4 regions of the Avibacterium endocarditidis genome follow, and region 2 is predicted to be linked to each of the others. Evidence: riboswitches for the same ligand, from Rfam matches in the RefSeq annotation. Region 2 holds a riboswitch; each other region holds the start of a gene.
The links. Region 2 has a riboswitch for thiamine pyrophosphate ahead of thiB (thiamine ABC transporter substrate binding subunit). Riboswitches for the same ligand answer to the same signal wherever they lie in the genome.
Positions count from the first base shown of each region.

Region 1: another riboswitch for thiamine pyrophosphate. It lies ahead of ACNAV8_RS07335 (ABC transporter ATP-binding protein); the one in region 2 lies ahead of thiB (thiamine ABC transporter substrate binding subunit).
Region 3: another riboswitch for thiamine pyrophosphate. It lies ahead of ACNAV8_RS01700 (ABC transporter substrate-binding protein); the one in region 2 lies ahead of thiB (thiamine ABC transporter substrate binding subunit).
Region 4: another riboswitch for thiamine pyrophosphate. It lies ahead of thiM (hydroxyethylthiazole kinase); the one in region 2 lies ahead of thiB (thiamine ABC transporter substrate binding subunit).

Region 1 is NZ_CBCSDH010000010.1:78,056-86,122, forward strand. It holds gene ACNAV8_RS07325 (YadA-like family protein) at 1-2,205, shown strand, start outside; gene ACNAV8_RS07330 (hypothetical protein) at 2,513-2,734, opposite strand; TPP riboswitch at 3,017-3,107, shown strand; gene ACNAV8_RS07335 (ABC transporter ATP-binding protein) at 3,187-3,900, shown strand; gene ACNAV8_RS07340 (ABC transporter permease) at 3,900-4,655, shown strand; gene ACNAV8_RS07345 (ABC transporter substrate-binding protein) at 4,664-5,608, shown strand; gene hxpB (hexitol phosphatase HxpB) at 5,653-6,300, opposite strand; gene ACNAV8_RS07355 (fructosamine kinase family protein) at 6,297-7,166, opposite strand; gene grxB (glutaredoxin 2) at 7,318-7,968, shown strand.
Region 2 is NZ_CBCSDH010000014.1:5,560-13,626, forward strand. It holds gene pepT (peptidase T) at 1-46, shown strand, start outside; gene glnE (bifunctional [glutamate--ammonia ligase]-adenylyl-L-tyrosine phosphorylase/[glutamate--ammonia-ligase] adenylyltransferase) at 43-3,033, opposite strand; TPP riboswitch at 3,151-3,239, shown strand; gene thiB (thiamine ABC transporter substrate binding subunit) at 3,282-4,286, shown strand; gene thiP (thiamine/thiamine pyrophosphate ABC transporter permease ThiP) at 4,322-5,893, shown strand; gene thiQ (thiamine ABC transporter ATP-binding protein) at 5,970-6,623, shown strand; gene bioB (biotin synthase BioB) at 6,663-7,697, shown strand; gene ACNAV8_RS08695 (Crp/Fnr family transcriptional regulator) at 7,752-8,067, opposite strand, start outside.
Region 3 is NZ_CBCSDH010000002.1:129,668-137,734, forward strand. It holds gene acnB (bifunctional aconitate hydratase 2/2-methylisocitrate dehydratase) at 1-2,004, shown strand, start outside; TPP riboswitch at 2,227-2,329, shown strand; gene ACNAV8_RS01700 (ABC transporter substrate-binding protein) at 2,433-3,485, shown strand; gene ACNAV8_RS01705 (metallophosphoesterase) at 3,566-4,681, shown strand; gene ACNAV8_RS01710 (ABC transporter substrate-binding protein) at 4,684-5,733, shown strand; gene metC (cystathionine beta-lyase) at 5,794-6,987, opposite strand; gene ACNAV8_RS01720 (peroxiredoxin C) at 7,146-7,748, shown strand.
Region 4 is NZ_CBCSDH010000002.1:160,363-168,429, reverse strand. It holds gene thiE (thiamine phosphate synthase) at 1-463, opposite strand, end outside; gene thiD (bifunctional hydroxymethylpyrimidine kinase/phosphomethylpyrimidine kinase) at 456-1,274, opposite strand; gene thiM (hydroxyethylthiazole kinase) at 1,284-2,084, opposite strand; TPP riboswitch at 2,245-2,339, opposite strand; gene ACNAV8_RS01840 (REP-associated tyrosine transposase) at 2,629-3,129, shown strand; gene ACNAV8_RS01835 (DNA internalization-related competence protein ComEC/Rec2) at 3,367-5,799, shown strand; gene msbA (lipid A ABC transporter ATP-binding protein/permease MsbA) at 5,860-7,608, shown strand; gene lpxK (tetraacyldisaccharide 4'-kinase) at 7,669-8,067, shown strand, end outside.

The sequences.
Region 1 (8,067 bases), on a different contig from region 2:
GTTGGTGGCAAAGATGGAGTTCCAGGAAAAGATGGTGCTCCAGGTATTGCAATTAATGGCAAAGATGGTTCTATCGGTATTGCTGGTAAAGATGGCTCAAATGCTGGTGTAACCGTTGCACAAGGTGCAAAAGGCCTAGATGGTAACGACGGTAAAGACGGCGAAAGCAAAACTCGTATTGTTTACGAAAAACCAAATGGCGAAAAAGAAGAAGTTGCAACCTTGAATGATGGCTTAATCTTCCAAGGTAATGGTTCTGACACTGTTGCGAAAAAACTAAATGAAACCTTACAAATTAAAGGTGGTTTAAGTAATGACGCAACAGCAACAGATGCTAATACTCGTGTTGATGTGGAAGATGGAGCTTTAGTTGTGAAAATGGCTAAAGATCTGACAGACTTAGATTCTGCTAAATTCGGTAAGGATGGTGATAACACAGTCATTAATAAAGATGGCATTACTATTACTAATTCTGATCCAACTAAACCAGATGTAAGTTTAACTGAAAATGGTTTAAGCAATGGTGGTAATAAAATCACCAACGTTGCAGCAGGTGAAGATGATACTGATGCAGTTAATGTGAAACAGTTAAGAGAAGCCGCTGCGGCAGCGACAACAACAGTCGAGTCTTCTGATGGTACAATTGATGTAAGTCGTCCTCAGCCTCAACCAGAAGATGGTCATATTCACTATGACTTGAAAGTGAACTCTCAAAAAGTGGTTGAGAATGCACAATTACCAGTGGTTTATACCAACAAAGATGGTGATAAAGTGTATAAACAGGCAGATGGTTCATTTAATACTAAGCAAGATGGTAGTGGTACGAAAGTTGAAGCGGGTGATGTCATTGCATCAATGAATAGCGCAGATGGTTCAACTACTTCTCCGACTAAATTAGCGAATGTAGGTACATCTATTGGAGACATTAGTCCAACTGTAGATGGTAAGCCAGTTCCTGCTGATAAAGCGGACTTCTTAGATCAACTTGCAGAAGCAGGTAAAGATGGAAGTAAAGTGGCTAATAATGCAGTTAATGTAAGTGATCTACACAACACTGCAGATGCATTAGTTAATAAAGGCTTTAACATTGCTGCAGATAATGGTGGTGATGATAATGTTAAATTAGGGGAAACAGTTAAATTTACTGACCCTAATGGAAATATCATTACAACTGTAAAAGACAATGAGATCCAATTTGCCTTAAATAGCGAAGTATCTATTGGTGGTAAAGATGGTAAACCTGGCTCTATTGGTGTGAAAGGTGCTGATGGCAAAGATGCTGTAGCAATCAATGGTGCTGATGGAGGCTCAATTGTTGTTGGTGGCAAAGATGGTGTTCCAGGAAAAGATGGTGCTCCAGGTATTGCAATTAATGGCAAAGATGGTTCTATCGGTATTGCTGGTAAAGATGGTTCAAATGCCGGTGTAACCGTTGCACAAGGCGAAAAAGGACTGGCTGGTAATGATGGTAAAGATGGCGAGAGCAAAACTCGTATTGTTTACACTAAACCAGATGGTAATACTGAACAAGTAGCTACCTTAAATGATGGCATCAAATACCAAGGCGATGTTGGTAATGCTCAAATGACATTAAATAACACAACTCAAATTGTGGGTGGTGTAACTGATGCAGATGATCTTACTGATAACAACATCGGTGTTGTTGCAAAACAAGATGGTAAGAATGCTAAGTTAACAGTTAAACTTGCTAAGGATCTTAAAGGTCTAAATTCCGTCACTACGACAGATGCAGCAGGAAACTCTACAACTGTTCAAGGTAATGGTGTAACAATTAGTGGTCCAAATGCAGCTGGCAATAATAGTACAGTAAGTTTGACAACTAATGGCCTGAATAACGGCGGTAACCGTATTACTAATGTAGCAGATGGTAAAGATGATACTGATGCTGTGAATGTAAGACAGTTAAAAGGTGCTGTTGGTAACATTAACAATAACATCAATAAACTTAATAAAGACCTTCGTGCAGGTATTGCAGGAGCAACTGCGACAGCTGGTTTACCGCAGGTTTATATGCCTGGTAAATCAATGGTAGCAGCAGCAGCAGGTACTTATAAAGGACAAGGTGCTATTGCCGTAGGTTATTCAAGAGCAAGTGATAATGGTAAAGTTATCTTGAAATTAACAGGTAATGCAAATACTCGTGGAGACTTTGGTGGCTCTGTGGGTGTTGGCTATCAATGGTAGTTTCGTTACTTGACTAACTGTTAGAATAAAAATCCTTTCCCTTAGGGGGAAGGATTTTTTATATATTGATTAGCAGGTAATGGTAAAGATTGCTATGATTTGTAAGGTTGATAAAGACAAAAAGATTGATTTTTCACAAGAATTTTAGGCGACATTATTTTACTAAAGATAAAAAAATCCCACTTTGTTAAAGTGGGAGAGGAGTTTTTCTTATGTTTAAAATTAAGGAGTAAGTAAAAGTTTATAAGAATAATGAACAATAAAAAAGCCTTGGTTAACAGGGCTTTCTACATACTACAACAGTATATTATAAACCTTCAGATGCCCATTTTGCAGCAACACAACGGTTAGGAGCAGTCACTACTGTACCATCTTTCTTTTTATATGGAGTTGGCTCATATTCTTTAGTGCAACCAACACCATCATATTCACTAGGATCTACAGGTACAGGTTGACCAGCGGAAGCAAGCACTTGTGAAGATAAGAATGCTGCCATAGCGCCTAATACTAATTTAGATTTAAGTTTCATAATGAACTCCTTTGTTGTTATTTTAATTGTAAAAAGATGAGTCAATACTGTCTGACTCGTAATACAGAATACTCTTTTAAATAGTAAAGTCAATATTTATTCTTCTCCGACCAGTATGAGAAAAGATTAAGTGTATCAATGGGTTATAGTTATTTTATTGACTTTTATTTAGCATAAGATGGCAATATTTAAATAAATTTTAAATATTTCTTGTTATATTATAAAAATATAATTTTTTGGTCTGTAAACTTTGATTTTTATTTGAACTTCCGCTACACTGTTTTGCATTAGTCGGGGTGCTTGTTTAAGCTGAGATGATACCCGTGAACCTGATACAGCTAATACTGACGTAGGAAACTAATTATGCAAACGCTTCTTTTCTTATTAAATTCTCACCTCACTTCTTTTATTTTTAACGGCTTTTTTCCATTACGTTGATTGGTGAATGAACGATGAAAGCCATCGAAATTTCCGATCTTAAACTCAGTTTTGCTGAGCAACCTTTGTTTGAGCATTTTCATTTTAGCGTATCACAAGGGGAGTGGGTGGCGTTGCTTGGTGCATCAGGCGTGGGAAAATCAACCTTATTGCGTGCCATTGCAGGGTTAGAAAATCAGGCGATTGTGCAAGGGCGCATTCAGTGTTCAGGCAAAATTGCTTGGCTTGCACAGCAGGATAGTTTGTATCCTTGGCTGTCTATTTTAGATAATGTTCAGCTTTATCAGCATCTTACTCATAGCAAAACGAAAAAAACGGAAGAAAAAGCCCGCACTTTATTAAGTGCGGTGAAAATGGAACAACATTTGCATAAGCCTTGTTATCAGCTTTCTGGCGGACAGCGGCAGCGCGTGGCGTTGGCTCGAACGCTAATGCAAGATGCAGAGATTATTTTAATGGACGAACCTTTTTCCGCGTTAGATGCCGTAACCCGCTTGCAATTACAGCAGCTTTCACATCATTTATTAGCAGATAAAACTGTGTTGCTTATCACCCACGATCCACAAGAAGCCTTATTGCTAGCGGATAAAATCTATATTTTGCACCAACAACCCGTTCAGCTTTCACCGCCCATTTGCCCGCAAGGCAAAGCGCCAAGAGATTTTTCGCAAGAGAAATTATGGCAATTACAGCAATATTTATTTAAGCAGTTAATGGGGGAACATTAATGTTGTCGTGGCAAAGCCTATTTCGAGCATTGATAATGACCTTATTTTTCGCCTTGTGCTGGCAAGGGGCGATTTCAATTTTTGCGATCCCACATTATTTATTGCCTGAACCTGTTGCCGTGCTAAATGAAGTGTCTTCACAATGGGCTTTATTATTTATGCACGCCAAAATTACTTTATGGGAAATTTTATTAGGGCTGGTGCTTGGATTTTTATTTGGTTTGCTTTCAGCCTTATTGCTGGCTTCTTCACGAACACTTTCAGCCTTTTTATTGCCCATTTTAATTGCCTCGCAGGCGATCCCTGTTTTTGCTATTGCGCCATTATTGGTGCTTTGGTTTGGCTATGGCATTGCATCAAAAATTGCGATGACTATTTTGATTATTTATTTCCCAGTTACCGCCGCTTGTTATGACGGCTTGCGTAACACCCCAAAGCAATGGTTAGAGCTGGCTAAAACAATGGGAATTTTATCAAGGCAATTATTATTTAAGGTTCGCTTACCTGCCGCTTTGCCTGCGTTAGCCTCGGGCTTGCGCATTGCGGTTTCCGTTGCCCCTATTGGAGCGATTGTGGGGGAATGGGTAGGATCATCACAAGGGCTTGGTTATTTAATGTTGCAAGCCAATGCACGAATTCAAATTAGCTTAATGTTCGCGGCGTTGTTTATTTTGGTGGTTATCGCACTCTTGCTGTATTTCGTGATAGATAAATTGCTTCACCGCATTATTCCTTGGGTCTGTCATTTACGTTAGGAGAAAAAATGAAAAAACAATGGTATTTATGCAGTTTAATTTTCGCTTTAGGTATGAGCATTAGCGTGCAAGCCAAAGAAAAATTAACCTTATTGCTGGATTGGTTTGTTAATCCCGATCACGCCGCCATTATTGTGGCACAGCAAAAAGGCTTTTTTGCGGAAAATGGGTTGCAGGTTGAGATTATCGAGCCCGCTGATCCTTCAATGCCCCCTAAATTAGTGGCAGCAGGGCAGGCAGATTTAGCAGTGGATTATCAGCCACAGCTGCAAATGCAAGTGGCAGAAGGGCTGCCGCTGGTGCGTGTTGGCACCTTAATTTCAACGCCGTTAAATAGCCTTGTGGTGCTAAAAGATAGCGGTATTGAACAGATTGCCGATTTAAAAGGGAAAAAGATCGGTTATTCCGTGAGTGGTTTTGAAGATGCGTTACTTGGTGCAATGTTGAAATCTACCCACCTTTCTTTAAATGATGTGGAATTAGTGAACGTGAATTGGTCGCTTTCTCCCGCATTATTTAGCGGACAAGTCGATGCGGTTATTGGTGCATTTCGTAATTTTAAGCTAAATCAGATGGAGATAGAAAAGAAACCGGGCAAGGCGTTTTATCCAGAAGAACAGGGCGTGCCAATGTATGATGAATTGATTGTTGTGGCTAATAAAAATCAGCTTCCTGCGAAAAAAATTCGTGCATTTTTGACTGCACTTGAACAAGCCAGCGTTTATATTTTAAACCACCCACAACAAAGTTGGCAGGCGTTTGTGAGCTATAGACCGCAAGATTTAGACAACGAACTCAATCGCTTGGCTTGGCGTGATACCTTGCCACGTTTAAGTTTACGCCCAAGCGCCTTAGATAACGCACGTTATGAGAAAATGGCACAATTTATGCAGCAACAAGGCCTGATTAAGCAGGTTCCTAAATTGTCTGATTATGCCATTCAAGTGGAATAAGAAATAGGCTAGGTAAAAAGTGCGGTGAAAAATACCGCACTTTTTTATGCACAAATCTCAGGAATTTGAGCTAGCTGTTCTAGTTGATAATCCGCTAATGCCCAACGCGGATCGGTGCGTTCAACGGGAGCTGGGATAACAGCGCAGCGCATTGACGCGGCTTTCACTGCGGTCATTCCTAGCACGGAATCTTCAATGCCTAAACAGGCTTGGGGTTCAACACCTAATTGATGGGCTGCGTGTAAATAAACCTGCGGGTGCGGTTTGTTGTAATCTAATTCTGTGGCTGATGAGAGATACTGGAAATAAGATGCAATGCCGCAGCGTTCAGTGATTTGTTCTAATAAATAGCGTGGCGAAGCGGAAGCAACCGCCAGCTTACAACCAAGTGCGGTGAGTTTTTCAAGGGTTTCTGGCACATTTGGCATTAAGGGCTTATTTTCCAAAATCATTGAAATGGCACAGTCATTCATTCGTTTTACCATTTCTTCAACAGGAACAGGCGTTTTTTGATAGCGTTGATAAACGGTTTTGACAATACCAAGAGCTGGCATTCCCGTGAGTTCTTGCATTTCTTGCAAGCTAACAGGAATACCAATTTGCCCAAATACTTCCACGCCAGCTTGTTTCCAAAAAGGTTCGGAATCAATCAGAACGCCGTCCATATCGAAGATAACTGCTTGAAATTTCATAGATTCCCCTTGAGTATTTTTTCAATGATCGCTTTGGTGAGCGCCACATAATGAGCAGAAAAACGATGACTAAAATTTAACAAATAATAAAGCTGATAAAGCGGTTTGCGTTGCGCATAGCCTTCATCAATCGGCAAAGTGCGGTGGTAATTTTGATAGAATGTTTCAGGAAACGGCTGGAATAATTCACTAAATGCCAGATCGCATTCGTGATCGCCCCAGTAACACGCGGGATCGTAAGTAAAAGGTTGGCCATTTGCCACTGCACAGTTTTCAATCCAAAGATTGCCGTGCAACAAGGCAGGTTTTGGCTGATGTTTGGCTAGCCCTTTGGCGACAACGGCGACCAATTCATCAATATCAGTAAAAGCTAAACCTTTCTCTTTGCAGATCTGTAATTGCCAGCCAATGCGTTGTTCGCTGAAAAATTTTGCCCAATTATCTGACCAACCATTTGGCTGATAAACTGGCCCAAGCCAAGTGTCAAAATCGAGCCCGTAATGCTCGGCATTGCCCCATTGGTGCAAGTTGGCTAATTGCGAGCCAAATTGTGCCATTGATTGCGCGTTCGGTTCTCTGAAAGGAAGGGCTTCGAGCAGTAAAAAACTGTGGTTTTGTGAACAGCCTACGCCGTAAACTTGCGGTACTTGAATTGTCCCTGTTTTGGCTAGTAATTCCAGCTGATCGGCTTCGGCACGAAACATAGAGCGGTAGGATTTTTCATTAATTTTCACAAAAACGGGCTGGATTCCATCATCAATAATCCAAGCTTCGTGCATTTCGCCAGTATGCACTTTACGTTTTTGCTTGATAAAATAATACGCACCAAGATGTTCGGCTAAAACTTGAGAAATTGATTTCCACATAAGTCCCCCCATATTCAACTTGCGCCACGCCTTGATCATAAAGGAAATGGGCAAAATAATCTGTGATGAACTTCAAGTTTTTTATTTGCGGGGAGAAAAATTTGCGGTAAGGTAGCGCCTATTCGCTTAATTGTTTAGTAAGGAGCAAAAAATGAAATTATACGTTTATGATCATTGTCCATTCTGCGTGCGTGCCAGAATGATTTTTGGCTTGAAAAATTTGCCAGTGGAAGAGCAAGTGTTATTGAGTGATGATGAAGCCACGCCAGTATCACTCATCGGCAAAAAAATGGCGCCAATTTTGATTAAAGAAGACGGCACGGCAATGCCAGAAAGTTTGGATATTGTCCATTATGTGGATCAAAATTATGGTGATCTGTTGTTGCCAGATGATGATGTGCGTAGCGATCTGCAAGCGTGGATGCAGGCAGTGAGCCGTTATTATAATCATCTTTTATTACCGCGTTTTGTGAAATTAGGCTTGCCTGAATTTGCTACCCAAAGTGCGGTGGATTATTTCGTTAAAAAGAAAACTGAAAGTATTGGTGATTTCGCCGAAAATCTGGCAAATTCTGCTCAATATATCGAAAAATTACAGCAAGATTTCACCGCACTTGAGTATTTGATTTTGTCAGAAAATGGCGCAAATGATCAGCTTTCTATGGAAGATATTTTGCTTTTCCCAATGCTGCGTAACCTCACTTGTGTGAAAGGGCTTGTGTTCCCGCCGAAAGTGAAAGCCTATGTGGAAACAATGGCAAAATTATCCCAAGTGGAATTATATTTCGATAAAGCGGTTTAACCCACAAAAAGCCCAGTAAAATGGGGCAGAAAGTTGGTTTTCAGCGCAAAATAGCGTATGATCACGAGCTTGCATCGAAAGTCATTGCAAAAGCAATTC
Region 2 (8,067 bases):
GGTGATCGTGAAAATTGTTGAGTTAGCCAATAAAATGCGTAGCTAATCAAACAACGTCCGCCAAATTTCTTCAATGAATTGGCGTTCAGATTGAAATTCTACTTGGCTAACCACAACAGGCAAGCCAAGTAAATTTAGCTGATGAATGCGGTTGCGCAGGCTGGTGTAGGCATTTTTTAATTGCTCAGAAATTTCAAAATTTAGCACCGCACTTGTATTTTCTTCACTTTGGTGTTCCGTACTTTGGTTTTCCGTATTAGGAATTTCCGCCATTGACTCAAAAATCCGCACGTTATCCGACCAAGTGGTTAAGCTCGGGTATTTCGGCGCATAAGTCAGCACTAAATATTGGGCGATAAATTCAATATCTGTAATGCCGCCTTTATCGGTTTTAATGTTAAATTCATCAGGATTGCTATTGGCGAGATGTTGATACATTTTCTCGCGCATTGCTTTCACATCTTCCTTGAGTTGCTCAAGATCCCGTGGTGCAGTCAGCACCTTGTGGCGAATTTGCTCAAAGCGTTGGCGCAAGGCAGGCTCGCCATAAACCGCACGGCTGCGCACCAAGGCTTGTTTTTCCCAGGTCCAAGCTTCATTCAGCTGATAATTTTCAAAAGCACTCAATGAACAGCCAAGCAATCCCGCATCACCTGAAGGGCGTAGGCGAATATCCACTTCGTAAAGAATGCCCGCATTCGTATTCATACTAAAAATGCTGATGACTTTTTGAGCAAGCTTGAGATAAAACTGATTGCTATCAATCACTTTTCTGCCGCCTTGGGTTTGCCCGGTTTGGCTGCCGTCAAACAAGAACACCAAATCCAAATCAGATTTATAGCCCAACTCAAGCCCGCCCAATTTACCATAGCCAACAACCAAAAAGCCTTTTTCATTCGGAGCGAGAAACTCTGGCACGCCAAAACGTGCGGAAACCTGTTGCCACGCTAAATTCACCACCGCATTAATAATGGCTTCCGCTAAATAGGTGAGATGATCACTCACTTTCATTACAGGCAACGCTCCCAAAATGTCGGCAGCCGCTACGCGCAACAAGGTGCTTTGCTTAAATTGACGTAGGGCATCAATAAATTGTTCTTCATCATCTTGCGGTAAACGGAGCAGATATTGCTTTAATTCGCTGCGATATTCGCTAAAATGGGTAGGATTAAGCAACGCGTTGCGATCTAGCAATTCATCAAGCAAAATCGGGTAGCGCGCCACTTGTTGCGCAATCAGTTGCGACTGCGAACACAGCTCAATGAGCTGATTTAGCACCTGTGGATTTTCTACTAATAATTCCAAATAGGTGGTGCGCGTGAGAATTTTGTCCACAATATCCAACATTCGTGGCAGCAAGGTTTCATAGGCCTGATGCTGGAAAATTTGTGTCAGCAACATTGGCATTAATTGCGCCAATACACCACGCCCCCTTGTGCCGATAGGACGGCGCGCTAGCTCGATGCGGAACTGAGCAAGGCGTTGTAAGAGCGGTGCATTTTCTTCCAGTTTTATGCCATTTTGTTGCAACATCTGTTGAATGTCTTCATCATTGAGATCCGTTTCTAAAAAATCGTCCCATTGGCTATTTTCTGGCGTGGACTTATCATTTTCTTCGCCAATTAATTGGGAAAAAACCGACCGCACTTTGTGTTGGTGAGATTGCAATAACGCATAAAAATCTGCCCAGCTGGTGAGATGGTTTTCCACAATGATTGGTTGTTTTTCATTGTTCCATTGAAGGTAATGTTGTACCGCAAAAATCAGGCGTTGGCGATCCAGTTCTTTTTCTGGCAAAAGTTGCGTTTGCTTATCATCAATGGCTTGCAGCACGTTTTCCACACGGCGTAAAAACACATAGGCTTGTTGCAAATCTTGTTTTTCATTTGGGCTAAGCAGGCCTAATTTTTCTAATTCTGGTAAGAGATTAAGCAGAGAATGCTGCTGCAATTTGATTTCACGACCACCACGAATCAGCTGGAAAACTTGCACGATAAATTCAATTTCACGAATCCCCCCTGCGCTAAGTTTAATGTTATCCACTAAACCGCGGCGGCGCACTTCTCGCTCAATTTTACCTTTCATTTCGCGTAACGCTTGAATCACACTGAAGTCAATATAACGGCGATAAACAAAAGGGCGGAGCAAATTTTGCAAGTTTTTCACATTCGGATCTTGCGGATCAGCCCCCAAAATTCGCCCTTTGATCATCGCATAGCGTTCCCAATCGCGCCCTTGTTCTTGGTAATATTGCTCCATCGCGGTAAAGCTTAGCGCCAATGCACCGGCTTCCCCAAAAGGGCGTAGACGCATATCCGTGCGATACACAAAACCATCGGGCGTATATTGATCAAGGGCGTTGATAAGGCGCTGCCCAAGGCGAGTGAAAAACACGCTATTTTCAATGGAACGCCTTGCCCCTTGGGTTTCCCCATTGGCAGGGTAGGTGAAAATGAGATCAATATCAGACGAAAAATTGAGTTCAAATCCGCCTAATTTTCCCATTCCTAAAATATAAAGTTGTTGTGGGTCACCGTGCGCGTCCATTGGCGTTCCCATTTCTGCACAAGTGCGCTGATAAAGCCAATCGCGAGTAGCGATAATAATGGCTTCTGCCAGTTGAGAAAGGCGAACAAAAACCGCTTCTACGGTGGCGAGATTTAGGCTTTGACACAGGCTCAGTTTTGCCATTTCACGGTGGCGAAACAGACGCAGTTGGCGATACAGTTGGGCATCATCATTGATGCTTTCAAGCAAATCTTGCAAGGCTTGGCGATAATAGTCCTTATTTTCTAAAGTGGGGATCTGCTGCCAACATCGGTGCAAAAAGTGCGGTTGTTTTTTTAAGGTTTCTGCCACAAAATCAGACATTGCAATGCCTTGCGCCAACTTGCCAATCGGGCTCGTGGGATCATTTTTCTGCACAGCAATTTGTGTGTAAATTTCTTCATTATACTGTTCGGGGAAGTGTTGAATTAAACTCGCTGCCAGTGCTTGCAAGGTATCCTCAAGGTGGGGAACAGAAAATGCCATAGCCTATCCTTATGAATGATTAACTTATTGCTAACTATAAAGAAATTTTGAGAATTTTTAAACACATAGATTGCATTGGCAACGGAAAATTACTACACTGAAAGCCGAGCTAAAGGCTCAGATTAGTCGGGGTGCTTGATAGCTGAGATCATACCCGTGAACCTGATACAGTTAATACTGACGTAGGAAACTAATTTCTTTGCTGTTTGCGTCAATATTGCTGGTCGTTTTTTATGGAAGGAAACACTATGCAATTCAAAAAATCTTTTTCTCTTACTTTTCTTACCGCACTTTTTAGTACCCACCTTATGGCGGCACAAAGCCCGCAAAATGTGCAAGTTTACACTTATGATAGCTTTAGCGCAGATTGGGGCGCAGGCCCGAAAGTGAAAGCCTTGTTTGAGCAAGCTCACCCGCAATGTCAGGTAAATTATGTGCCTTTTGATAGCACAGGCGTGATGTTTAATCGCATTCGTCTTGAAGGAAAAAAGAGCAAAGCAGATATTGTGCTAGGCTTAGATCAAACAATGCTTGAGGAAGCAAGAAAAACACAATTATTTGCCGAAAATAGCGTACCAACGGAACAACTTTCCTTGCCAGTGAAGTGGCAAGACAAGGTGTTCTTACCTTATGATTTTGGTGCTTATGCCTTTGTTTATCATAAAGAAAAATTACCAAATCCACCAAAAAGCCTAAAAGAATTAGTGGATAACCAACAACTTCGCGTCATTTACCAAGATCCGCGCACCAGTGGTGTGGGGCGTGGTTTAGTGATCTTAATGAATGAAGTTTATGGTGATGATGTGGCGGCAGCGTGGAAAAAACTCGCTAGCCACACCGTTACTGTAGGCAAAGGCTGGTCGGAAACCTATGGCGCATTTTTAAAAGGCGAAGCGGATTTAGTGTTTAGCTATAACACATCACCGCTTTATCACTTATTAAATGATAAAGATGCCAATTACGCCGCCACTGATTTTGCGGAAGGGCAAGTATTACAAATTGAAACCGCGGCACGAATGGCAAATCACCCAAATGCTTGTGCAGATGCCTTTATGCAATTTTTGATTTCACCGCAGGCACAAAGCCAAATTTCACAAAAAAATGTGATGTTTGCCGTAATTGATGAAAAAATTGAACCGCACTTTGATGCCTTAAAACAAGCGCAGCAGAGCAAAACCACCTTGGGTAGTGGCGTCAATGCAGAGCAATTAAAACAATGGACGAACACTTGGCAAGCCAGCTTAACACAATAATTCGCCGTAACTTGCAAAAATTCCCCTTGTCGTCAATGGCTGGGGGAATTGGCGTGATTTTGCTGTTAGGCGCATTTTATCTGTTTGCCTTAAGTGCGGTGTTAAATGTTGGCAATGATCATCAATGGACGACACTTTGGCAAGATAGCTATGTGCGTCACGTTATCGCATTTAGTTTTGGGCAAGCCTTTTTATCGGCGTTTTTATCTGTACTGGTTGGGCTGTTTTTTGCGCGCGCATTTTTTTACCAAGATTTCCGTGGCAAATCACTGATTTTAAAATTATTTTCTCTCACTTTCGTGTTGCCTGCCTTGGTGGCGGTGCTAGGTTTGCTCGGGATTTACGGACATTCAGGCTGGTTGGCAAGCTTACTTTCCACCCTTGAGATTGATTGGAAACCTAATATTTACGGCTTGAGTGGCATTTTAATTGCGCACTTATTTTTTAATATCCCTCTTGCCAGCCGTTTATTTTTGCAAGCGCTCTCAAGTATTCCCAATCAGCAACGGCAGCTCAGTTCACAATTAAATATCCGTGGTTGGCAATTTATCCGTTTGATCGAATTACCTTACTTACGCCAACAGTTTTTGCCAGCGTTTACTTTAATTTTTATGCTGTGCTTCACCAGTTTTGCCATTGTGCTAACCCTTGGCGGCGGTCCGGCTTACACCACCTTAGAAGTGGCAATTTATCAAGCCATTTTGTTTGAGTTTGATTTGCCGAAAGCCGCGATGCTCGCGTTATTGCAATGCGGGTTTTGCGTACTACTGCTTGCGCTTAGCAGTTTGTTTAACAGCAAAGATCCGAGCCAGCTTAATTTGCGTCATTTTTGGCGAGAAAAACAAACAAGTGCGGTGCAAATTTGGCAAGTTTTTTGTGTCAGCAGCGTGCTGATTTTTCTCTTTTCCCCACTGCTTTATATGGTGGTGGCAGGGTTAGATTGGCAAGCGTGGCAAAAAGTGGCGGCCAATCCCCAGTTATGGCGCGCCTTAGGCTATTCTTTAAGTATCGCCTTATGTTCTGCGCTATTTGCGATTTTATTTTCAATGGCATTGCTCTTTTTGGCTCGCCGTTTAGCTTGGCAACATCACCGCTATTGCGCCAATTTAATTAGCAATATGGGAATGATCGTGCTTGCGATCCCCACCTTGGTGGTGGCGCTAGGGTTGTTTATTCGCTTGCAAGCAATGGATTTTCAGCCGTGGCATTTATTGCTGATTGTGGCATTTTGTAATGGCATTTTGGCGATGCCTTTTGTGATCCGCACGCTTTCTGTGCCAATGTATCAAAATATGCAATATGATCGCCTTTGCCAATCTCTCGGCGTGCAAGGTTGGCAACGCTGGAAATGGGTGGAATGGCAAGCTATCAACACCCCAATGCGATATGCTTTCGCCTTGGCTTGTGCTTTATCTTTGGGAGATTTCACCGCTATTGCTTTATTCGGCAATCAAGATTTTATCTCTCTGCCGTATTTGCTTTATCAGCAATTAGGCTCATATCGTATGCAAGAAGCGAGCGTTACCGCCTTGATTTTATTATTGTTATGTGGCGCATTATTCGTGCTGATTGAGCGTTCGCAAAGGCAGGGCAAAGATAAAATTTGAAAAAATTGCACCGCACTTTATCTTTGCATTTTGGTATGTTTACCACATTCTTTCGTTTTATGATTTAGGCAACACGATGATTAAACTGGATACTTATTTTCATTACCCCAATCAACCAATGCACTTTAAGCTGCATATCCCCGCAGGACAACGGGCGGCCATTGTAGGGGCGAGTGGGGCAGGAAAAAGCACCTTGCTCAACCTCATTGCAGGATTTGAATTGGCGGACAAAGGGGAAATTTGGCTCAACGGGCAAAATCACACCTTTAGCGCCCCTCATCAACGCCCTGTTTCAATGCTGTTCCAAGAGAATAATTTGTTCACTCATTTGACGGTAGCGCAGAATATTGCTTTAGGGCTAAAACCAAGTCTAAATCTTAGCGAGTTAGAAAAAGCTAAGGTGGCGAAAGTGGCAAGTGCGGTGGGATTAGGGGAGTTTTTAAATCGCTTGCCTAATGCCCTTTCAGGCGGACAAAAACAACGTGTCGCCTTGGCGCGTTGTCTGTTGCGCGATAAACCTATTTTATTGCTTGATGAACCCTTTTCCGCCCTTGATCCTCATTTACGCCAAGAAATGTTGCATTTATTGGATAAGTTATGCCAGCAGAAAAACTTGACTTTGCTTATTGTGACGCATCAACCTGATGAATTAACAGGAAAAATTGATCGCCTTTTGGTGGTTGAAAATGGTAGGATTAGTGATAAACCATTACCCGAATTAAAAATTTAAGTCTAAAATAGACCGCACTTTTTACAACAAGGATAATTTATGACAACCACAAACATTCAAATTCCCTCTTTAACACCGCACCCAACGTTGGAATACTGGTCAGTGTGTAAAGTGGAAGCTTTATTTGAAACGCCTTTTTTAGATCTTGTGTTCCGTGCTGCACAGGTTCATCGTGAGAATTTCAATCCGCGCGCGATTCAGCTTTCCACCTTAATGTCGATTAAAACTGGTGGCTGCCCAGAGGATTGTGGTTATTGTCCGCAATCGGCGCGTTATCAAACGGGCGTGCAAAATCAGCAACTGATTGATGTTGATGAAATTGTGGAAAAGGCGAAAGTGGCAAAATCTCGTGGCGCAAGCCGTTTTTGTATGGGGGCGGCGTGGCGTGGGCCAAAGCCAAAAGATATTGAAAAAATCACCACCATTATCAAAGCGGTGAAAGCGCTTGGCTTAGAAACCTGCGGCACATTTGGCTTATTGCAAGACGGAATGGCTGAAGATCTGAAAGAAGCTGGGCTAGATTATTACAACCATAATATCGACACTGCGCCAGAACATTACGAAAAAATCATCGGCACACGCCAATTTGATGATCGCATTAATACCCTTGGCAAAGTGCGTAAAGCTGGCTTAAAAGTCTGCTGTGGCGGGATTGTTGGAATGGACGAAACTCGCAAAGAGCGCGCGGCCTTTATCGCCAGCCTTGCGAATCTTGATCCACAACCTGAATCTGTGCCAATCAACCAATTAGTGAAAGTGGAAGGCACGCCATTGGCAGAAGCGGCAGAATTAGATTGGACAGAATTTGTTCGCACCATCGCCGTGGCTCGCATTGTAATGCCAAAAAGCTATGTGCGTTTATCCGCAGGTCGTCAAGGAATGTCGGAAGAAATGCAAGCAATGTGCTTTATGGCAGGGGCAAATTCCATTTTCTACGGCGATAAATTGCTCGTTACTGAAAACCCTGAGGAAGACGGCGATCAACTGCTTATGGCAAAACTCGATCTTGAGCCAGAAACGGAAGAAAATCGCGGGTTAAAAGAAGAACCCTCTTTGTTTAAAGAAGTGATGTAATAGTAAACTAGAATAGAAAAATCAATGGCAGCGAAAGCTGCCGTTTTTTATACCTTATAACAACCCTTTTTTACGCAAATCCCGACTAATACGAATAGCGGTTTCTGTTTCGCAGCCAGCGTATTCACCAATTTCACGGTGTGTCCAGCGGTATTCAGGGAAGTTTTCTTTTAAGAAATAAATGCCATCAATCACTCGATCAAGGCTTTTTAAATAAGCGCTTTTGGCAAGGCGATCTTCCGCATCTCGTAATTCATTGGATAAAATTTGGAATAATAAACGAATGGTTTCAGGATTATCTAAAAAGAATAAATCAACATCTTGCGGCGTGATTTTGATTATTTCAGCTTCCATTAGCACTTTCGCAGTG
Region 3 (8,067 bases), on a different contig from region 2:
TTAGCAATGCTGAAAAATGAACGAGAAGGCATTCAGCCTGATGACGCCGGCAACATTGGGCCAATTCAACAAATTAATGCGTTAAAAGAAAAAGGCTATCCGCTCGCTTATGTGGGTGATGTGGTCGGCACAGGTTCATCACGCAAATCTGCCACTAACTCAGTGTTGTGGTTTATGGGGGAAGATATTCCTTACATTCCGAATAAACGCGCAGGCGGCGTGGTATTAGGCGGAAAAATTGCCCCTATTTTCTTCAACACCTTAGAAGACGCGGGAGCATTGCCAATTGAAGTAGATGTCAGCAAGCTCAATATGGGCGATGTGATTGATATTTACCCATACCAAGGCAAAATCTGCAAGCACGATAGCGATGAAGTTTTGGCTGAATTTAGCTTAAAAACCAATGTGTTATTAGATGAAGTACGCGCAGGCGGACGTATTCCATTAATTATCGGACGTGGGCTAACCCATAAAGCGCGTCAATCCCTTGGCTTACCTGATAATGATGTATTCGCCAAACCACAAGCCGTTGCGGATAACCACAAAGGCTTTACCCTTGCCCAAAAAATGGTCGGCCGCGCTTGTGGTGTAGAGGGCATTCGCCCGGGGCAATATTGCGAACCAAGAATGACATCTGTCGGCTCGCAAGATACCACCGGCCCAATGACTCGTGATGAGCTAAAAGATCTCGCTTGTTTAGGTTTTTCATCGGATTTGGTGATGCAATCTTTCTGCCATACGGCTGCCTATCCAAAACCGGTGGACGTTGTTACTCACCACACCCTGCCAGATTTTATTATGAACCGTGGCGGTGTATCCCTGCGTCCAGGGGACGGCGTGATCCACTCTTGGCTCAACCGTATGTTATTGCCTGATACCGTAGGCACTGGCGGCGATTCGCACACACGCTTCCCGATTGGTATCTCTTTCCCTGCGGGGTCAGGTTTGGTGGCATTCGCTGCTGCCACTGGCGTAATGCCGTTGGATATGCCTGAAAGCGTGCTAGTGCGTTTCAAAGGGGAAATGCAACCGGGGATCACCTTGCGTGATTTAGTACACGCTATTCCTTATTATGCGATCCAACAAGGCTTACTCACCGTAGAAAAACAAGGCAAGAAAAATATTTTCTCAGGCCGCATTTTAGAAATTGAAGGGCTAGAACACCTTAAAGTGGAACAAGCCTTTGAGCTTTCCGATGCTTCTGCTGAACGCTCTGCGGCGGCTTGTACCATCAAATTAGATAAAGAACCGATCATTGAATATCTCAATTCTAATATCGTGTTGCTCAAATGGATGATTGCAGAAGGCTATGGCGATGCGCGCACCCTTGAACGCCGTATCAAAGCAATGGAAAAATGGTTAGAAAACCCAGAATTGCTCAGCGCTGATCCTGATGCAGAATATGCCGCGGTGGTTGAAATCGATCTCAACGAAATCAAAGAACCGATTTTATGCGCACCAAATGATCCTGATGACGCTCGACTGCTTTCTGAAGTGCAAGGGGATAAAATTGACGAAGTGTTTATCGGCTCTTGTATGACCAACATTGGACATTTCCGTGCTGCTGGAAAATTATTAGCCAAATTCAAAGACGTGATTCCAACCCGTCTATGGCTTGCACCACCAACAAAAATGGACGCCAGTCTATTAACAGAAGAAGGCTATTACAGCATTTACGGTAAAAGTGGTGCGCGTATTGAAATCCCAGGCTGTTCACTTTGTATGGGTAACCAAGCGCGCGTGGCAAACAACGCCACCGTGGTTTCTACCTCAACACGCAACTTTCCAAACCGTTTAGGACAAGGGGCGAATGTGTATTTGGCTTCCGCAGAACTCGCCGCCGTAGCAGCACTACTCGGCAAACTGCCAACGCCAGAAGAATACCAAGCCTATGTGGCGGATTTACAGCAGGACAAAGACGACACTTATCGCTATATGAATTTTGATCAACTTAATCAATATACACAAAAAGCCGATCAAGTGATCTTCCAAGCACCAGCTTAATCAACGCCTATCACAAAGTGCGGTGAAAAATTGAAAAAATTTCACCGCACTTTCTTTTTTCTCTGTTTATTAAAAATAAAAATGCAAGTTATTTTCTTTCCTAAATAAAAAGAAAAGTGCGGTAATTTTTTTCATTATTTTTATTAAATCTTTTCATCATTAATTAATGCCATTTAACCTTTTTATCATTGACAGCCCTAGCCTGCCCTTTCTATACTAAACGAGAATTAGTCGGGGTGCTTGATGGAATATCCAAACAAGCTGAGATAATACCCGTGAACCTGATTCAGTTAATGCTGACGTAGGAAACTAATTAGATCATATTCTTGCAAACGCCTTTATTTTGCGGAATTTTCTGCTTTACCTTTCTAATTTCTTTCTTGCTCGTCAATATCACTTTTTAATCATTTGTTAATAAGGAAATGACAATGCAATTTAAGACCTTTCTCTCATCATTTTTAGCCAAATCGCTTCTTCCTATTTGCGCTGCAGGCAGCCTATTTTTATTCAGCCACAATGCGCAAGCTGAAGGGCGATTAACGGTTTATTGCAGCGTGCAACATTCTGTCTGCGAAAAAATGGCGCAAGTTTTTGCCAAGAAATATAACGTGGACACCAAATTTGTGCGTAACAGCACGGGCGCAACCCTTGCCAAAATCAAAGCGGAGCAAGCTTTGCCTCAAGCGGATATTTGGTACGGCGGCACAATTGAGCCGCACTTTCAAGCCGCACAATTAGGCTTACTCGAGCCTTATCGTTCACCATTGCAAGCGGAAACTATGCCACAATTTAAAGCCTTGCTCGACAAACACGGCGATGTTACCTCCATTGGCTACATTATTGTGTTAGGCATTGGCGTAAACACCGAAAAATTCAAACAATTAGGCATTAAAGACTATCCAAAATGCTGGAAAGATTTAACCGATCCAAAATTTAAAGATCAAATTCAAATGCCTGATCCGCGCAATACTGGCACGGGCTATACCTTTATCGCAACGCTAGTACAGTTATTCGGTGAAGAAGAAGCCTTTCGTTATTTGAAAGCCTTAGATAAAAATATTTCTCAATATGCTAAAAGTGGTACAGAGAAATCCAATCTTTCCCGTGGTGATGCGGCGGTAACCATTGGTTTTATTAATGGTTATCACACCGAGAAAGAAAACGGTGCGCCTGTGGAAGCCATTTTACCTTGCGAAGGCGACAGCTATTCCCTTGGCGGCATCAGCATTTTGAAAGGGGCAAGAAATTTACAAAATGCAAAATTATTTATGGATTGGGCATTAACGCCTGAAGCGCAAGAAATTGCGTGGCGCGAAGAAAAAATGTATCAAATTCCAACCAATATTCACGCCAAAGCCTCACCAAATTCCACTGATCCAAAAACCTTAAAACTCATTGACTTTGATTTTGAACGCTTTGGTTCAGATGAAGAAGGTAAGCGCTTGATTAAGCGTTGGATTGAAGAAATTAAGCTTGACTAAGCTTTTCCATTGACAAAATATAAAGTGCGGTTAAAAATAACCGCTCTTTATGATTTTTTATTTTAGGAAAGCTGTTCGTAATGCGATACCAAATTATTTTCGCAATTTGTATTATTTTTTTACAATTCTTCATTTATATTTTTAACCGCACGCTATCTTGGCTTTATTTGCAAAATACCAGTCCTGTTTGTCGTAAAATTTTAACCCTTATTACTTATCTCGGCGCAAATAGTATTATTTTGCTCACTGTGTCGCGCATTTACCCAATGTTCCGCACCAGCGCGTTTATTTTGGCGTTTTTGCTCTTTGCCAGTTTTGTCAGTTTGGTGTGCGTAGCGATTTACTTTATTTTTAGAAAACAAAAATTTAAGCAAAAATTGCACCGCACTTTAGCTTGGCTTTATCCCCTTGGTTTAGCCAGTTTGATTGGCTTGAGTGTGTATAATGCTTACACGCCACAGGTAATTCATTATGAAATCACGCTAGATAAGCCTTTCAAGCCACTGCGCATTGGAATGGCGAGTGATTTTCACCTTGGGCGTTTATTTGGTGGGAAACAGTTAGATCAACTGGCTGAAATAATGAATGAACAAAAGGTGGATATTATTTTGCTGCCAGGCGATATTATGGATGATAATATTCGCGCTTATGTAGCAGAAAAAATGCAGCCACATCTTGCGAAACTGCGTGCGCCCCTTGGGGTTTATGCCACCTTAGGCAACCACGATTTCTTTGGTCAGCAACAAGCCATTGCGAAAGAAATTCGCAAGGCGGGCATTACGGTTCTGATGGATCAAGCGCTAGAAGTGGATAACCGTTTTGTGCTGATTGGACGCAATGATGATTTATTCAAAGCACGTCCAAAAACTAAACAAATTTTAGCCGCACTTGATAAAACCCGTGATAAAACAAAAAGGGATTTACCGATTTTTCTGTTAGATCATCGTCCAACAGAAATTATGGAACATTCCACCTTGCCGATTGATATTCAAGTTTCAGGCCACGCCCATAAAGGGCAAGTGTTTCCCGCAAATTTAATCACAAAAGTGTTATATCGTTTAGATTACGGTTATGAGAAAATTGGCAACGGGCATTTTTTCGTAACCTCAGGCTATGGATTTTGGGGGATTCCAATGCGATTAGGATCGCAATCGGAAGTGTTTATTATTGATGTGAAAGGGAACGAAAAGGAGTGATGATGAACTTTCTAAATAAAAATTTAAGCAAAATTTACACCGCACTTTGTTTAGGCTCGGCTACTCTACTTTCTAATGCCGTTCACGCAGAAGGCAAGCTAACAATATATTGCAGTGTGCAAAGCACAACTTGCGAGAAAATCACTCAAACTTTTAGTAAAAAATACAATGTGCAAACTCAATTTGTGCGTAACAGCACAGGGGCGACCTTATCCAAGTTAAAAGCGGAACAAAATAATCCGCAAGCAGACGCGTGGTATGGCGGCACAATTGAATTGCATTATCAGGCGGCAGATCTCGGCTTGCTTAGCCCTTATCGCTCACCAAAACAAGCGGAAACAATGCCACAATTTAAAGCCTTGTTGGATAAAAAAGGTGATCTCACCTCTATTTTGTATATGCTTGTGCTCGGCTTTGGCGTGAATACGGAAAAATTTGCTGAACTCGGTATTAAAGACTATCCAAAATGCTGGAAAGATTTGCTCGATCCACGCTTAAAAGGACAAATTCAAGTGCCAGATCCTCAGCTTTCAGGCACAACTTACACGGCCATTGTTACGCTCATTGAGCTTTTAGGGGAAGAAAAAGCCTTTGAATATTTAAAACAGCTTGATGCAAACGTGTCGCAATATATGAAAAGCAACCAAGTTACCAGCAACCTAGCGCGTGGCGAAAGCGCCGTGAGCGTAGGATTTGTGCATAGTTATGCAACGGAGAAAGAAAATGGTGCGCCCGTGGAAGCCATTTTGCCTTGTGAGGGCGATAGTTATTCTCTTGGCGGATTAAGCATTATTAAAGGCGCAAGAAATTTAGATAACGCGAAATTATTTGTGGATTGGGCACTTTCCAAAGAAGCACAAGAAATTCCGTGGCGTGAAGCGGGCGTGTATCAAATTCCAACGAATGTGAATGCGACCGCCTCACCGAAATCCGTTGATCCAAAAACCTTAAAACCGATTAATATTGACTTCGAGCGTTTTGGTTCAGCAGAAGAAGGGAAACGTTTGGTGAATAAATGGGTGCAAGAAATCAAACTGAAAAAAGAAAATTAATTTTTAGCCAAAAAACGACCCCACTTTTTAGGTGGGGTCTTTGCTTTTAGCCTTTCAAGTTTAGCCTTTCAAGCGTTCAAAGCCAGCTTTCAGATCCGCGATTAAATCTTCAACTTCTTCAAAACCAATATGCACACGAATTAATGTGCCAGTGAGCTTGCGTGCAATATTTGGACGAATTTTGGCAATTTCTTCAGGTTGGTTATACAGAATTAAAGATTCAAATCCCCCCCAAGAATACGCCATTGAGAAGAGTTCAAAATGATCCATAAAACGTTCTAATTGTTCTTGGGTTAATTTTTCGTTTAACTCAAAAGAAAATAACCCACTTGAACCAGTGAAATCCCGCTTAAAGTTTTCGTGTCCTGGGCAGCTTGGCAAAGCAGGGTGATACACGGCTTTGACTTCAGGCTGTTGAGCCAGCCATTGCGCCACTTTTATGCTATTTTCTTGATGTTGTTTAAGGCGAACCGCTAAGGTACGAATACCGCGCGCAGTCATATAAGCGGTATCCGCATCTACCATTTGCCCCATTAAATAAGAATGTTCGCGTAATTTATCCCAACAACGGGCGTTAGACACCGCCGTACCAATCATTGCATCGGAATGGCCGACTAAATATTTCGTGCCTGCTTGGATCGAAATATCAATACCGTGTTCCAATGCCTTGAACAACACGCCTGCTGCCCAAGTGTTATCAATCATAATCACCACGTCAGGATTCACCGCACGCACGGCTTTTACAATGGCAGGAATATCAGGCACTTCCATTGTGAGCGAGCTTGGTGATTCTAAAAACACTACTTTGGTATTGGGCTGCATTAAATTGGCGATTTCCGCGCCCATAAGCGGATCATAATAAGTGGTACTCACGCCCATTTTTTGCAAAATCACATTACAGAATACTTGAGTTGGCTCATAAGCCGCCCCTGTCATCAAAATATGATCCCCTGTGGCGACAAAAGAAAGAATCGCATTGGTTACTGCTGCTGCTCCACAAGGATAAAGATAACAACCTGCACCACCTTCTAATTCACACATTAAATCTTGCAAAGCAAAGTGAGTGAGTGTGCCGCGGCGGCCGTAATATAATGCGCCTTTGGTGAGATTTTTGCCTGCTTCTTTTTTATCTGCAAGGCAATCAAAAACTAGCGAAGAAGCTCGCTGAATCACTGGATTGACACTGCCTTGCGTCATTCTCTTTTTGCGTCCAGCGTGGACAAAAGTGGTGTTTGATGTGGTATTTGCTTTCATAAATTTTCCTTACTTTTATTAAACTTAGGTAAAAATAATCAATTTAATAGATAAAAACAGCTATTCAAGTGCGGTGCTTTTCTTTAGAATATTTGCCGATTTACGCTTATTGTTGTTTAAGCATATCTATCATCAATTTTTTATAGGAGATTTGTACTATGGTATTAGTAACTCGTCAAGCACCAGATTTTACTGCATCAGCAGTATTAGGCAACGGTGAAATCGTTGATAACTTTAACTTAAAAGAACACATCAAAGGTAAACCAGCTGTTATCTTCTTCTGGCCTTTAGATTTTACTTTCGTATGCCCATCTGAAATCATCGCATTCGATCACCGTTATCAAGAATTCAAAAATCGCGGTGTTGAAGTAGTTGGTGTGTCTATCGACTCTCAATTCACTCACAATGCGTGGCGTAAAACCTCTGTTGATGCCGGTGGTATCGGTGAAGTTCAATTCGCAATGGTAGCAGACGTTAAACACGACATCGCACAAGCTTACGGTATCGAACACCCAGAAGCAGGCGTTGCACTTCGCGCTTCATTCTTAATCGACAAAGATGGCGTTGTTCGTCACCAAGTTGTAAACGATCTTCCACTTGGTCGTAACATTGACGAAATGATCCGTATGGTAGATGCGTTACAATTCCACGAAGAGCACGGTGAAGTTTGCCCAGCTCAATGGGAAAAAGGTAAAGAAGGGATGAAAGATAGCCCAGAAGGCGTTGCAAAATACTTAAAACAAAACGCAGATAAACTTTAATTTTCTATTTCGTTTGATTTTATTTAGGAACGCAATAAGCCCTACAAATGTAGGGCTTATTTTTTGCATCAAAGACATAATAAAAAAGCTAAGTTTTATTAAACTTAGCTTTTCTTTGGATCAAATCATTAAAAAATCGATGATGCAAGAACAAGGATCACGCTAAGTGAAAGAACCACCATCATCATTGCATAGCCAAATGTACCCATAATTTACTCCTAAAAGTTGATAAAATTTCTCGGGATTATAGCAAAATTGCGAAAAAAAGAAAATTTCTTAAACAAACGAGAAAAAGCTGTGATACAGCGCAAATTTTTTC
Region 4 (8,067 bases), on a different contig from region 2:
GATCTTCTTTAGAAAATGTGGTAAAAATTGGCCCACAGCCATAGTAATTCACGCCGAGAAAGGCGTTATGGCGTTGAGCTTGTTGCAAGGTATTGACGGATAAGCCAATTAACATTTTGCCTTCAATTTGTTGGGCTAATTGTTCTACAGGCGTATCTTTTTGCCCAACGTGAATGCCGTCTGCGTGCAACTTTTTTGCGAGTTGAACATCATTATTCATAATAAAAGGCACATTATATTGTTGGCATAAATCTTGGCATTGGCGGGCAAGTTGTTCAATTTTTTGCGGATCTTGCAAAGAAAATTGCCCTTTCTCACGAAACTGATAACAGGTTATCCCCGCTTTTAGCGCTTGTTCTAAACGTGTTAATAAGGTTTGTTGTGGGTTATTGGCATAGTCGGGCAGATGACGGCAATCTTGTGTACCCGCCACTAAATAACAGCGTAAAATTGATTTATCCATTTTTTTGCTCCTGTGAATACGCCCAGTGATTGGTTGGGCCGTGTCCGTGTCCGATATTTAAAGGGTGCGTGATGGCGCTGGTAATAAAGGCTTTGGCAGTTTTGCAGGCTTGCTCCAACGGTTGCCCTTTGGCAAGTTCAGCGGTTAAGCAAGCGGAAAAAGTGCAGCCTGTGCCGTGGGTATGCGGCGTGTTAAAACGTGGGCTTTCCAAGACAAAAGATTCTGTCGGCGTGAAAATAAAATCTTGGCATAGCGCACTTCCGCTGTTTTGCTGATGGCCACCTTTTATAATTACGGTTTTTGCACCCATCTGTTGTAAACGTTCAGCAATTTGCGTAATACTGTGTCGATCTTCAGCTTTTAATCCTGTTAAGGCTTGTGCTTCAGGCAGATTTGGCGTTAGCACATCGGCTAAAGGCAATAGTTGCTCACGCATTGCTTGAATTGCCGATTGTTCCAATAAACTTGCGCCCCCTTTGGCGATCATCACCGGATCGATAACCACATTCGCAAATGGGTGCTTACGCAAAAAAGCGGCCACGGTTTGGATAATTTCAGCCGTGCCGAGCATACCAATTTTTACCGCATTGGGCGTGAAATCTTCTACAATTGCCTTGAGTTGCGCTTTAATGGTGCTAAGGGGGATTAAATGAATATCCGTTACGCCTAAGGTGTTTTGTGCAGTAACAGCGGTGATCACGCTCATTCCAAATACATTACGCATTTGAAAGGTTTTCAGATCGGCTTGAATACCCGCACCACCGCCACTATCTGATCCAGCAATGGTCAGGGCTTGTGCAATATGAGTCATTGTTGCTCCTTAGTTTTCAATGTGAACCTGTGCGAATTGCGCCACTTGTTGATCATTGAGTTCACCAAGTTGATCTAAAAGTGCGGTGTAAAATTGCCCATATTTTGTGCTTCCTAAGTCTTTCGCAGCCAGTTGCCCTGCCACCGCATAGGCTGTACTGGCTTGTACTACCGCATTAAAAGGTTGGCTTGGGGCGACCGCTAAAAAAGCCCCTAACACCGCGCCAAGCAAACAACCTGAGCCTGTGATTTTAGGAAACATTGGCGTGCCGTTATCAATGGTCGCCACTTGCACGCCATCGCTGATATAATCTACCGCACCGCTCACTGCCACAACACATTGATGACGTTGCGCGGCCAGTTTGGCAATTTGTGCCACATCGCCTTCACCTTGCCCTGCGTCCACACCTTTCGCCGCCCAATTCACCCCTGCTAACTGGGCAATTTCCCCGGCATTGCCACGAATAGCGGTGAATTTTACTTTACTCAGTAATTCAGCCACCACGTCCTTACGGTATTGCGTTGCCCCCACGCCCACAGGATCAAGCACCACAGGAATACCTGCTTTATTCGCAGCTTTACCAGCCGCCAACATAGCTTTCACTTTGAAAGGATCGAGCGTGCCAATGTTAATCACCAAGGCAGCGCTAAATTGAGCAAGATCCGCCATTTCTTCTTCGGCATCTGCCATAATTGGTGATGCGCCTAAGGCTAACAGCCCATTCGCTACATAGTTTGCCACCACAATGTTGGTGATGTTGTGGATTAAAGGATTGGTTTGGCGAATTTTCGTGATTAAATTAAAGTCCATTTTTTTCTCCTATGAATAAAAATCAAGCGTAAAAAAAGCCCAGTCCCATTGCCTTTATAATAAAAAATCATCTATAAAATCAATGTGATAGGGAATGATGTTGTGGAGTGACGATTTGAAAATAGAAAAGGGAAGAATAAAGTGCGGTTAAAAATATTGCGATTTTGCATAATAAGTTTCCTACGTCAGTGCTAACTGGATCAGGTTCAACGGGTATCATCTCAGCTACACAAAGCAGCACCCCGACTATTTAATAGCTTCACTCTACAAAGAAATAGGCAGAAACACAATCTCACCATTCAGAATTTCCGCATTTTGCGCAAAGTATTTTTTCGTTTTGCGAGCAAGATCGCAAAAATTGTTTAACAAGATTGCGAAAGAGCGGTGCTTTTTTCATCATATTTTTATTTTTAATTGTAGGCGTAGGGTGGGCTTTAGCCCACCATTTTTATCAGGGTTGGCAATGGCCAAGGTTATTCAATCCCAAATGGTGGGCTAAAGCCCACCCTACGTTTCTACGTTTCTTATGAGAGGGGCAGAAATAATGCCAAATTATCGGAGAGATTTTACAAAAGGCGCGTGTTATTTTTTTACATTGACATTGCAAGATCGTACAAAATGTTACCTTACTCAGCATATAGAAAAATTACGGCAAGCCTATCAAGAAACAATGAGAAAGTATCCCTTTGAAACCATCGCAATCTGTGTGTTACCTGATCATCTGCATTTCATAATGCAATTACCACAGGATGATGATAATTATTCTAAGCGTATTGCTTTTTTTAAAACGATATTTACGAAATTATTACCAAAGGCGTATCGCAATGAGAACCAAAGTCGCATAAAAAAGCGAGAAGCCGGAATATGGCAAAGACGATTTTGGGAGCATCGTATCCGTGATGAACTAGATTTGAACAATCATTTAGACTATATCTATTTCAATCCCGTTAAACACGGTTATGTTAATGCCCCCAAAGATTGGCCGTTTTCCTCATTTCGAAGAGATGTTGAAAGAGGATTTTTTCCATTGAATTGGGGTAGTTAATAAAAGGTGTAATCGGAGTGGCATAGAGCGTAGGGTGGGCTTTAGCCCACCGTTTTTTATGAATTGGGGACAAGGTTATTCAATCCAAAATGGTGGGCTAAAGCCCACCCTACGAGGTGTTGTTATGATGGTATTATGCGAGCAAGATCGCAAAAATTGTTTAACAAGATTGCGAAAGTGCGGTGCTTTTTTCATCATATTTTTATTTGTAATGGTAAGTTGTCATTTTATGTAAGAATGAAATTTTCGCTTAAATTAGATGTGATTTTATGGCTGGTGATTGGCGCAGGCTTGAGTTTGCTTTATGTGTCGAAAGCCTTATTGCTTAGTGTTGAGTTAATGCTTTGCACTGTGGGAATTGGGATCTTAGCTGTTTTGACAGCCTATCTTTTCGACTACTATAAAATCGCAAAAGGGCTGGTTTACGGCGTGATTTTTGTATTGAGCTTGGGCTATTTTCATCATCAAGCTCAGCAAATTTTGACCCAAGCGGAGCAGAGCGCCAGTTTAAACAAGATTAGCATTCCAATTAAGATCGAGAAAATCTTACATCAGCAAGATTATCAAACGGTGATTGCCACTGGGAAATTGGCGGAAAATTTGCCTAGCCAGCGAATATATTTGCAATGGCAAAACTCAGAGAAAAATTTGGAAAATCAGGCAGCAGAGCAAATTAAAGTAGGGCAAATTTGGCAAGCAGAATTATTGCTCAAACCCTTATCAAGCCGTTTAAATCAAGGGGGCTTTGATCGGCAAAAATGGTATTTCTCACAAGGTATCACTGCCTATGGCAGAGTAAAAAGTGCGGTGCAAATTTCGCAAGATTTAGCGTGGCGAGACCGATTATTGCAGGCCAGTTTTCAGCAGACCCAAGACTTACCAATGCAAGGTTTATTGTTGGCGCTGGGCTTTGGCGAACGGGCGTGGCTTAATGCAGAACACTGGCAAATTTATCAGAAAACCAATACGGCACATTTAATTGCCATTTCTGGATTGCATATTGGTTTGGCGATGTTGTTTGGCTTTGCTATTGCCAGAGCGGCACAGTTTTTCTTGCCCACGCATCGAATCGGGGCAATTTTGCCATTATTGTGCGGTGCTTTTATTGCTTTAATTTATGCCCAGTTGGCTGGGTTTTCTCTTCCCACCTTAAGGGCATTACTTGCTTTGGGATTGGTATGTCTGATCCGAGTGTTACGCTGTTATTATACGCCTTGGCAATATTTCCAATGTGTGGTGACATTGCTCATTTTATGGGATCCGCTGATGTTACTTTCCGTTAGTTTTTGGCTTTCCGCAGGGGCGGTGGCAAGCCTGATTTTGTGGTATCAACTTGTGCCGTTGGATTTAATCCAATGGCAAATTTATCCCATTAAAAATCAGTGGGTGAAAAAAATCCTGCGCTGGATTTTCTCCTTGTTTCATCTACAACTCGGTTTGTTGTGTTTATTTACCCCGATTCAGCTTTATTTTTTTCACGGAATGTCTTTATCGGGAATGATGGCGAACCTGTTAGCCGTGCCAGTGTTTAGTTTATGTCTTGTGCCAATGGTGCTGTTTGCAGTGTTGAGCCAAGGGGCGTTTAATTCGTGGCAAGGGGCGAATTATTTAGCAGAAAAAATCACGGCGTTGCTCAGTCAATGGCAAGGGAATTGGATGGATTTGTCAGAAAATCAATCGCAATGGATCGTCATTTTGTTGCTCATTTTGGGGTTGGGGTATGTGCTTTATTTGCAAAAATTGCCGCAAAAAGTAGCGAAAAAACCGATCTTAGCAGGAAACAAGAAAATTTTATTCAATGCAGAAAAATTGCCCAGTCCGTTATTTTTACAAAAAATGAAACCTATTTTTGCTGGGTTACTTGGAATAATGCTGATGAATTTGGCGTGGCAAGAGATAAATGTGCCTAAATGGCGATTGGAAACCTTAGATATAGGGCAGGGCTTGGCAACATTATTGGTGAAAAATCAGCGTGGCATTTTATATGATACGGGCGCAGCGTGGCGTGGGGGAAGTATGGCTGCGCTAGAAATTTTGCCTTATTTGCAACGGCAGGGCATTGTGCTGGATTACCTTATTTTAAGCCACGACGACAATGATCACGCAGGCGGAGCTGAAGCGGTGTTGCGGGCTTATCCCAATGCAATGCTTATTACGTCATCGGAAAAAATCGAGCGAAAAACGCACCGCACTTTTTGTCTTCAGGGGCAACAATGGCAATGGCAAGGATTACGCATTACCGCGCTTTCCCCACAAAAGATCCGTAAGCGTGCAGAAAATCCAGATTCTTGCGTGTTGTTGATTGATGATGGGCAGTATAAAGTGCTTTTAACTGGTGATGCTGATAGCCAAACAGAACGGCAATTTGCTGATTTAGCAGGAAAAATAGAGATATTGCAAGTAGGGCATCACGGTAGTAAAACCTCTAGCAGTGAATATTTGCTTAAAACAACACAACCTAAGATCGCCTTGATTTCTAGTGGTCGTGGTAATCCGTGGCATTTTCCCCATTCCGTGGTATTAGAGCGCCTAAAAGCACAACAAAGTGCGGTGTATAATACGGCAGATTTTGGGCAGATCAGCCTGTTATTTTTCCCCGAACAGATAAAAATTTATACCGCAAGATCGGAATTTTCCCCTTGGTATAGGGGATTAAGTATCGGGGATTAATTGGCTTGTTGGCAAAATAAAGGTAAAATGGCGCAGTTTTTTAACTGAAATGAAGAAATTATGCAAGATAAAGACTTAACCACGTTGCAAACGTTCAAACGCTTATGGCCGATTATCGCCCCTTTCAAAATGGGGTTGATTGCCGCCGCCGTTACATTGGTTTTCAATGCATTGGCGGACGCAGCATTAATTCAAATGCTTAAACCGTTGCTTGATGACGGTTTTGGTAAAGCGGACGTGAGCTTTTTACGCATAATGGCTGTGGTGGTGGTGCTGTTGATTATTGTGCGTGGCGTAACAAGTTTTGTTTCAACTTATTGTTTAGGCTGGGTTTCGGGCAAAGTGGTGATGACCATTCGCCGCCGTTTATTCAAGCATTTAATGTATATGCCTGTGCCGTTTTTTGATCAAAACTCCGCAGGCAAATTGCTTTCGCGCATTACTTACGATAGCGAACAGGTCGCCAATTCTTCATCAGGATCCTTGGTGACCATTGTGCGTGAAGGGGCGTATATTATCTCTTTACTTGGCGTGATGATTTATACCAGTTGGCAGCTTTCTTTGGTGCTTTTTGTGATTGGGCCGATTATTGCGGTGCTGATTCGTATGGTATCGAAAAAATTCCGTGAGTTAGGTAAAAATATGCAAAACTCAATGGGGGAGCTGACGTCTTCCGCAGAACAAATGCTGAAAGGACATCGCGTGGTGCTGTCTTTCGGTGGACAAAAAATTGAAGAAGAACGCTTTAATAAAGTGAGTAATGATATGCGCCGCAAGGGAATGAAAGTGATGGTGGCAGATGCCATTTCTGATCCTGTGGTGCAAATTATTGCCTCTTTCGCCCTGTCGGCGGTGTTGTATTTGGCAACCGTGCCAGAAATTATGAGCCAAAACCTAACGGCAGGCTCTTTCACGGTGGTGTTTTCTTCAATGTTGGCGATGATGCGACCGTTGAAATCGCTCACCAATGTGAACGCACAATTTCAACGCGGAATGGCAGCCTGTCAAACCCTGTTTTCTATTTTAGATATGGAAACGGAAAAGGATAACGGCACGTATGAAGTGGAAAAAGCCAAAGGAAATATTTCTTTCAAAGACGTTACGTTTAGCTATTCAGGCAAAGATCACCCTGCGTTAAATCATATTTCTTTTGACATTCCGCAAGGCAAAACGGTGGCATTGGTGGGGCGTTCTGGCTCAGGAAAATCGACTATTGCCAATTTGGTTACGCGTTTTTATGAGATTGAACAAGGGGAAATCACCCTTGATGGCGTGAATATTCAAGATTACACGCTGAATAATCTGCGTGAAAACTGTGCGGTGGTATCACAGCAAGTGCATTTATTTAATGACACCATTGCCAATAATATTGCCTATGCTGCGGCGGATAAATACAGCCGTGAAGATATTATCAAAGCGGCTAAAGCGGCGCACGCAATGGAATTTATTGAAAAATTAGAAGATGGCTTAGACACCGTGATTGGCGAAAACGGTGCAAGTTTATCAGGCGGACAACGTCAGCGCTTGGCGATTGCTCGTGCTTTGTTGCGTAACTCCCCTGTATTGATTTTAGATGAAGCGACCTCTGCATTGGATACAGAATCTGAACGTGCAATTCAAGCGGCGCTTGAAGAATTGCAAAAAGAGCGCACGGTTTTAGTGATTGCCCATCGTTTATCCACCATTGAAAAAGCCGATGAAATTTTGGTGATTGAACACGGTGAAATCAAAGAACGTGGCACGCATCAAGAGTTGCTCGCATTAAATGGTGCTTACAAACAGCTACATCAAATGCAATTTAATCATTAATACTATATTGGTGTACGAATTTTCCGCGTACACCAATCTATCCATTTTAATGAGGTGATAATGAGTTTTTGGTATCAATCCAACCTTTTGGCAAAGGCGCTGAAGTGGTTATTATCACCTTTCGCCCTGTTATTTTTACTCATCACTTGCCTGCGTGCGTGGCTATATCAGCGCGGCATTTTGGCTTCTTACAAAGCCCCTGTGCCTGTAGTGATCGTGGGGAATTTGTCTGTAGGCGGTAATGGAAAGACCCCAGTGGTGATTTGGCTAGTACAGCAGTTACAGCAACAAGGGGTGAAGGTGGGGGTGATTTCTCGCGGCTACGGCAGCAAAGCCACCCATTACCCGCGTTTAGTTGCCGTGCAGGATAACCCCATTGAAACGGGCGATGAACCCTTGCTGATCGCCAAACGCACCAATGCCCCCGTGTGCATTTCGCCGAACCGTCAGCGGGCGATA